2 regions of the Plantibacter sp. RU18 genome follow, and region 2 is predicted to be linked to the other one. Evidence: riboswitches for the same ligand, from Rfam matches in the RefSeq annotation. Region 2 holds a riboswitch; the other holds the start of a gene.

Region 1 (3,411 bases), 360 kb from region 2:
TCTCGTCGACGAGCGTGTACTCGGCCCTGATCCGGTCCAGTTCATTCGGGCCTGCGACGTCGAGGATCGCCCCGTCGAGCAGGTTCCGCAGCCCCGTCTGGAAGTGCGCGTTCGCTGCGGCGAGGCCGAGCGTGGTCTCGCTCGATCGGCCGAAGACATTCATGTGCCGCGCCAACACGATGCGGTCCTCAGTGAGCGTGCCCGTCTTGTCGGTGCAGAGCACGTCCATCGCCCCGAAGTTCTGGATGGAGTTCAGCCGCTTCACCACGACCTTCCGCTTCGCCATGAACCGCGCGCCCTTCGCGAGGTTCGCGGTGACGATGAGCGGCAGCATCTCCGGAGTGAGACCCACGGCGACAGACACGGCGAAGAGGAATGCCGAGCCCCAGTCCTTCGTCAGCCCGTTCACGATGAACACGATCGAGACCATCACGACCATGAACTGGATGAGCACGATGCTCACCTTGCGGATGCCGCTGTCGAAGCTCGTCTCCGGACGCTTCCCGACGATCGACGACGACATCGACCCGAAGTAGGTCCGCTGGCCGGTTGCGAGCACGATGGCCGTGCCCGATCCGCTGATCACCGATGTGCCCATGAAGCCGAGGTTGGACGCTTCGAGGAGCGCGGTGTCCTCGAGACCGGTGGACTGCTCGGCGCACTTCTCCGACGGCAGGGACTCTCCTGTGAGCATCGACTGGTTGATCTGCAGGTCCTTCGCGCGGACGATGAGGACGTCTGCCGGGACCATGTCGCCTGCTGCGAGCTGGACGACGTCGCCGGGCACGACCTGCTCGATCGGGATCTCCCGTGTGACAGGGACACCGCCGTGTGAGCGGGTGACGGCAGTCGTCGTGCGGACCATTGCGAGCAGCGCCTCCGCGGAACGGCTCGTGCTGTACTCCTGCCAGAAGCGCAGGAGCACGCTCACGAGCACCATCGTGCCGATCGTGATGACGCCCTCGTACGACGGTCCTTCGGCCGGGTCCGCGAGGACGATGTCGGTGATGGAGATGATCGTCACGAGGAACAGCAGGATGAGGATGAACGGGTTCGCGAACGTCGCGAGCAGCTGCACGATGGCGGGTGCCGGCTTGCTGTGATCGACGATGTTCGCACCGACCTCGTCGAACCGCCGCTCGACGGTCTCCCGGCTGAGCCCGATGAGCTCGGTTCCGTCCCGTCCGACGCCCAAGCGCCGGACGGTGTCGGCGACGGGAGAGCTCGCTGCGGTGCGGAGGACGCTCCGCTGCGTCGTGTCGAGGAGGGTCCTCCGGGTGTCGGCGCGCTGCTTCGAGCCACGGCCCTTTCCCTGGCGAGGGATCTTGCCTGGTGGCGCGATCTGGTTCGTGGACAGGTCCGTCTCAGGGCCCGTCAGGTGGCGGATGGTGTTCATGGTCGTCTCCGAAACTGTGATTCGGGCGCGCCGGAGGCACAGCGAACGACCCCGTCTCGATGTCGGTCTTGACGACTGTCGTCATGACGGAGGGTTCGCCCGTGCGCGGAACGCCGGATCGGCTGCAAGTGCTGGATGCGGCCGCGCGCCACAGACGTGCCCGGTCAACGCTACGAAACCTGCCGACTCCACCTGCTGGAGCGCTTCAGGAGCGCTCTGTCAATGGCGGTTCAGACGGCGGGACGAGGAGTGGAACCGGTGCTGTCGTGGCGACGCGGCAATCGTGAATGCCCGTCTCCCATTGCAGGTCACCTCCTCGGCTCATATTCCGAATTCGCACGGCGGACGCCGCGCACAGCTCGCCACGATTCCGGTACAGCGGCAGAGTCCGCTGGAAGCGGGCGGTGCAACCGACACTGGAATCGCGACACCTCCACGTAAGAGCTTCGACTCTGCACGACGTGATCCTTCGGGAGCCAGTCCGTCGGGAAGCCACTTGGGGTGACCCCTTAAGCCGGGGAAACCTGTCCTGATCTTGGGCGTCTCTCGACGTCGTCAGATCAGTGGCCTGTATTCGTGCAGGAACCTCGCCTAACAAGGTGCTGCGTCCATGAACTTACACGCCGTGCGCCGCTGCGGCAACCCCATGATCACATCTGATGTTTCAGGGGAATGTCACTGACGGTCGATATTCCGTGTTCTCGTCTCCTGTGCCCCGGGGCTCAGCGCATCCTCCCGCCCGGCAGGCGTCAGCGGGTGGCCGAAGTCGTGCCGACCAGGGTGCGGACGTGGAACCTGTCGACCGCTGAGATCACCCGGTCGACGTCGTCGTCGCTCATCGACGGCCAGAGCGGCAGCCGGACGAGCCGCTCCGAGAACCGCTCGCTGCGGTCGAGGGAGCCCGCCGCCCGGCCGTAGAGCATGCCCGCCGCGCTGGTGTGCAGCGGGACGTAATGGAAGGCGGCGCCGACTCCGGAGCGGTGCAGGTGGTCGAGGAGCGCGCGTTGCGCCTCGTGCGACGGCAGGAGCATGAAGAACAGATGTGCGGCATGGAGTCCACCGGGCGGGTCCATGAGCGCGACGCCCTCGCGATCCGCCCAGTCGGCGAGCTCGGCGGCGTAGCGGTCCCAGATGCGGTGACGCAGGCGCTGGATGGTGTCGAACTCGGCGAGTTGGCAGTCGAGGACCGCCGCGTTCAACTCGCTCAACAGATAGCTGGACCCGATCTGCGCCCAGCTGTACTTGTCGACCTGCCCGCGGAGGAACTGTGACCGGTTGGTGCCCTTCTCTCGCATGATCTCGGCGGAGAGCACCATCGTCGGGTCGTTGATGAGCAGTGCGCCGCCCTCGCCGCAGTGGATGTTCTTCGTGTCGTGGAAGCTCTGGGCGGCGGTGACGCCGACGGATCCGAGCCTGACGCCCGGCCCTTCGACCCCGAGGCCGTGGGCGTTGTCCTCGAGCAGCAGGATCCCGGCGTCACGCGCAATGCACTCGAGGGCGGTGACGTCTGCCGGAACGCCGCCGTAGTGCATCACCGAGATGGCCTTCGTCCGCGGGCCGATCGCCTCCTGCACCCGGCCGGGGTCGAGGTTGCCGGTCGCCTCGTCGATGTCCACGAACACCGGCGTCGCGCCGGCGAGGACGATGGCGTTGGCCGCCGACGGGAAGGTGAAGCTCGGCATGATGATCTCGTCGCCCGGGGCTGCGCCGATCAACCGGGTGGACATCTCCAGCGCGTGGGTGCCCGAGGTGGTCAGCAGGACATCTGCCGCGCCGGTGATCTCCCGGAGTCGTTCGCTGGCCGCGGCCGTGAACCGTCCGTCGCCGTGGGAGTGCTCGGACTGCAGCACCTGCTCGAGGCTGTCGAGTTCCCCTGGCGCTCGATACGGCCTCGACAACGGTATCGATCCTGCAGACATGCGACCCCCCGGAAGCGCGACTCACATGGTCGCCTGGAGCGAATATAGTCCCGGGGACCCCGCCGGGGCATCATGCTTCCGGATGACGCGCCGACG
Region 2 (3,411 bases):
CCTTCTTCGGTCCAGCCCGTCGGCGCTAACCTCTGTGCATGAGCGAGACGATCATCACTGTCGAGGGCACGTTCGAGCACCACCGACCGGCCGAGCGTGGCACGCTCCGGGTCGTCGCTGAATTCGAGGGCCCCGACCGGCAGGCGGTCGTCACCCGGACGAGCCACGTCCACGGTGCGCTGGCGGCGCAAGCCCAGCAACTGCTCTCTCCGCAGGCCGGGCCCGTCACCTGGTGGTCGGCCGACCGGATGCAGGTTTGGAGCAACCGTCCGTGGAACAAGGAGGGCAAGCAACTGCCGCTCGTGCACCATGCCAGGGTGAGCCTGGAGGTCAAGTTCAGTGATCTCGGTCGACTGGCCGACCTCGCCCAACAGCTCGCAGCACAGGACGGCGTCACGATCGTCGGGATCGACTGGGCGCTCACTGAGGCGACGAAGTCAGCGCTCGTGGTGGACGCACGCGACAGGGCCGTCGACGACGCGGTGCGGAAGGCCACCGCATATGCGCGGAGCCTCGGCTTGTCGAGTGTGCGCCCGGTCGCACTCGCCGACCCCGGCATGCTCGGCGACGAGACCCGGCCGACCGCCGCGGTGGTGGCGGCCCCGATGGCGCGAGGTGCAGCTGCGCCCGTCAACGAGAGGGGCATTGACCTCAAACCGGAGGACATCACCGTCTCGGGCCACGTGCATGCACGCTTCGCGGCGAACTGACGGTCAGGCCACGCAGGGAGATCTCGCACCGAGGTCGTTCGTGAGGCCCGCTCAGGCCTCTGCACGGTGTGGTTCGGGCCGAGGTCCGACTGACCCGAACCACCGCCATCGCGGCAATGCCCGCCGCTCAGCCGCCGATGGAGCTCCCGAGCACGGCATACGCGATCCCGAAATAGATGACCACACCGAGCAGGTCCATCACCGAAGTGATCAGCGGCGAGCTGAGCGTCGCGGGGTCTGCTCCGACTCGACGTGCTGCGAAGGGCAGCAGGCCGCCGATGATCCCGCCGAGGATGGTGACGCAGACCATCGTCAGACCGACGATCAACAGGATGTCCCCGCCGACGCCTTTGCTGAAGAACGCGAGGACGGCTTCGAGGATCGCGATGGCGATCCCGAGGGTCGCCGCGATCGGGATCTCGCGGCGGACGACGAACCAGAGGTCCCTCCAGTTCAGACGGACCTGGCCGAGGGCCATGCCGCGCACCACGAGGGTCGCGGACTGACTCCCGGTGTTGCCGCCCATGTCGATGATCGGGGCGACGAAGGCAGCGAGGGTGATCGCGGACATCAGGAGCTCCTCCTGGGCGGCGACGAATGTGCTGGTGACGATGCCGAACACCGTCAGGAGGGCCAGCCAGAGGCCTCGCGCGCTCACCATCCGGAAGAATCCGCTCCGGCGGAGGTCGAGGTCGCCGACCGCGCCGGCGGCGTTCATCGCCGGGAGCGTCACCGCGGCGGGCTCGGTGAGACCTGTCGCATCGGTGAGGAGTGCCTGCTGCGCGTCGAGCAATGGCAGGATGTCTTCTCGCTGCCGGGCCGGGAGGTCGACGAGCAACGCAAAACGGCGGCCGGGGTCCAATGCCCACAGCAGGCGGGCGACATCTGCGGCGTCGTGACCGGAGAGCGCCGCGAGAAGGTCGTCGCGATCGATGTGACGCTCGGCGATCTGCCAGCTCCCCTCGTTCATCGTCGCGATGTTGACGCGGACCGCGTAGACGGCGTCTTCGTACTTCATGGTGGTTCTCCTCGAGTTCAGCGCTCGCGGACGAACGGCGAAGCCGCCCGACGGGGTCGAGCGAGCCGAACGCGGATGTGGGCGCGGATGGATGAGCACTTCCACGTAAGAGCTTCGGCACTGCGCGACGTGATCCGTAAGGAAGCCACTTTGGATTCCCCCTTGCTCCGAGGGAATCTGTCCTGACCTTGGGCGTCTCTCGACGTCGTGAGATCAGTGGCCTGTGTTCGCACAGTAGCTTCGCCTAACGAAGTGCTGCTCTGATATTCTTGCACAGATGTTCAGGCGCTGACGATTTCGATCGTCGCGTTCACTGATTCTTTACGTTCCGTCAACCGGCACGTCGATTGCAATCGCGTGACCCTTCATGCTCAGTCGTCACGATCGTGCTCGTCGGACCGAGGAGAGCTTCTCGGGGCTCGGTGCGAAGACGGTTGCCTCGGGGTCCGCGCTGCGGAAGAACAGTATGCTGAAGTAGGCAAGGCAGCCCTAACTTCGCGTCCGACCCTCGGATCCGCGTCGGCGACGCCTGCGCGACGGCCGATCACCAGCGAAGGCTGCACGCCATCCATGCCGATCCAGGTCCCCATGCCCCAGCCGTACGCCATGCGCTCAGCCCAGCGCGCGATGCAGCACCCCTCGTCGAGCTGCGCCGGGTGGCGGGCATGAGCAGGACGTCGGCGATGAGCGGTGAGCGCCTGGTGCTCCGCTACGGCAAGACGCTCGTCATCGAAGACGTCTCACTGACCCTCGAACCCGGCCGCGTCACCGCGCTCGTCGGACCGAACGGCAGCGGGAAGTCGACGCTCCTCCGCTCGCTCGCGAAACTCCACCGCCTCGACGAGGGGACCGTGATGCTCGGCGCCCGTGGTGACGGAGCCGCCCGAGAGGTCTCCCTGCTGAGTGCGCGTCAGTTCGCTCGCGAGGTCACGCTCTTCGCCCAGTCGCGGCCGGCTCCGCAGGGGCTGACGGTGAGCGAGGTCGTCGCATTCGGTCGACACCCCTATCGCCGCGGCTTCTCCGGGCTGTCCACCGAGGACCGGACCGCCGTCGACCGCGCGATGCGGGCCACCGGCGTCCGCGACATGGCACAGCGCGCCGTCGGTGAACTCTCCGGCGGCGAGGTCCAGCGCGTCTGGCTGGCGGCGTGCGTCGCCCAGGAGACGGGCGTGGTGCTGCTCGACGAGCCCACGAACCACCTCGACCTGCGGTACCAGATCGAGACACTCGACCTCGTGCGCGATCTCGTCGACGAGCACGGCGTCGCGGTCGGCATCGTCCTGCACGACCTCGACCACGCGGCACGGGTCGCCGACCACCTGCTGCTCCTCTCCGCAGGGCGCATCCACGCCGCCGGCCACCCGGTCGACGTCCTCACGAGCGCGAACATCAGCGCCGTCTACGAGATCCCCGTCGAGGTCGAGCTCGACCCGCGCACGAACCACCTGCGGATCGATCCCGTCGGTCGACACGCGAACCGCACGGCCCGCACCCCGGGCCCCGCTGGCATCACCGACGCCGGCTCGACTCCACCAACGACCCCCACCCGAGAGGCCCATCCATGATCCGCGCCCGTTCCTTCGCGACCGCAGCGGCGACGCTCGCCATCGCCGTGCTCACCCTCACCGCATGCGGTACTACGACCGTCGACGAGGCCGGCGACGACGTCGCAGCAGCGACCTC

The links. Region 2 has a riboswitch for magnesium ahead of ABMA10_RS21250 (magnesium transporter). Riboswitches for the same ligand answer to the same signal wherever they lie in the genome.
Region 1: another riboswitch for magnesium. It lies ahead of mgtA (magnesium-translocating P-type ATPase); the one in region 2 lies ahead of ABMA10_RS21250 (magnesium transporter).

Annotation. Positions count from the first base shown of each region.
Region 1 covers NZ_CP159618.1:4,109,570-4,112,980, reverse strand. Annotated here, with positions in the region: gene mgtA (magnesium-translocating P-type ATPase) at 1-1,396, opposite strand, end outside; M-box (ykoK) riboswitch at 1,821-2,002, opposite strand; gene rffA (dTDP-4-amino-4,6-dideoxygalactose transaminase) at 2,146-3,294, opposite strand.
Region 2 covers NZ_CP159618.1:4,466,164-4,469,574, reverse strand. Annotated here, with positions in the region: gene ABMA10_RS21255 (SIMPL domain-containing protein) at 39-710, shown strand; gene ABMA10_RS21250 (magnesium transporter) at 838-1,728, opposite strand; M-box (ykoK) riboswitch at 1,821-1,987, opposite strand; gene ABMA10_RS21245 (ABC transporter ATP-binding protein) at 2,394-3,293, shown strand; gene ABMA10_RS21240 (iron-siderophore ABC transporter substrate-binding protein) at 3,290-3,411, shown strand, end outside.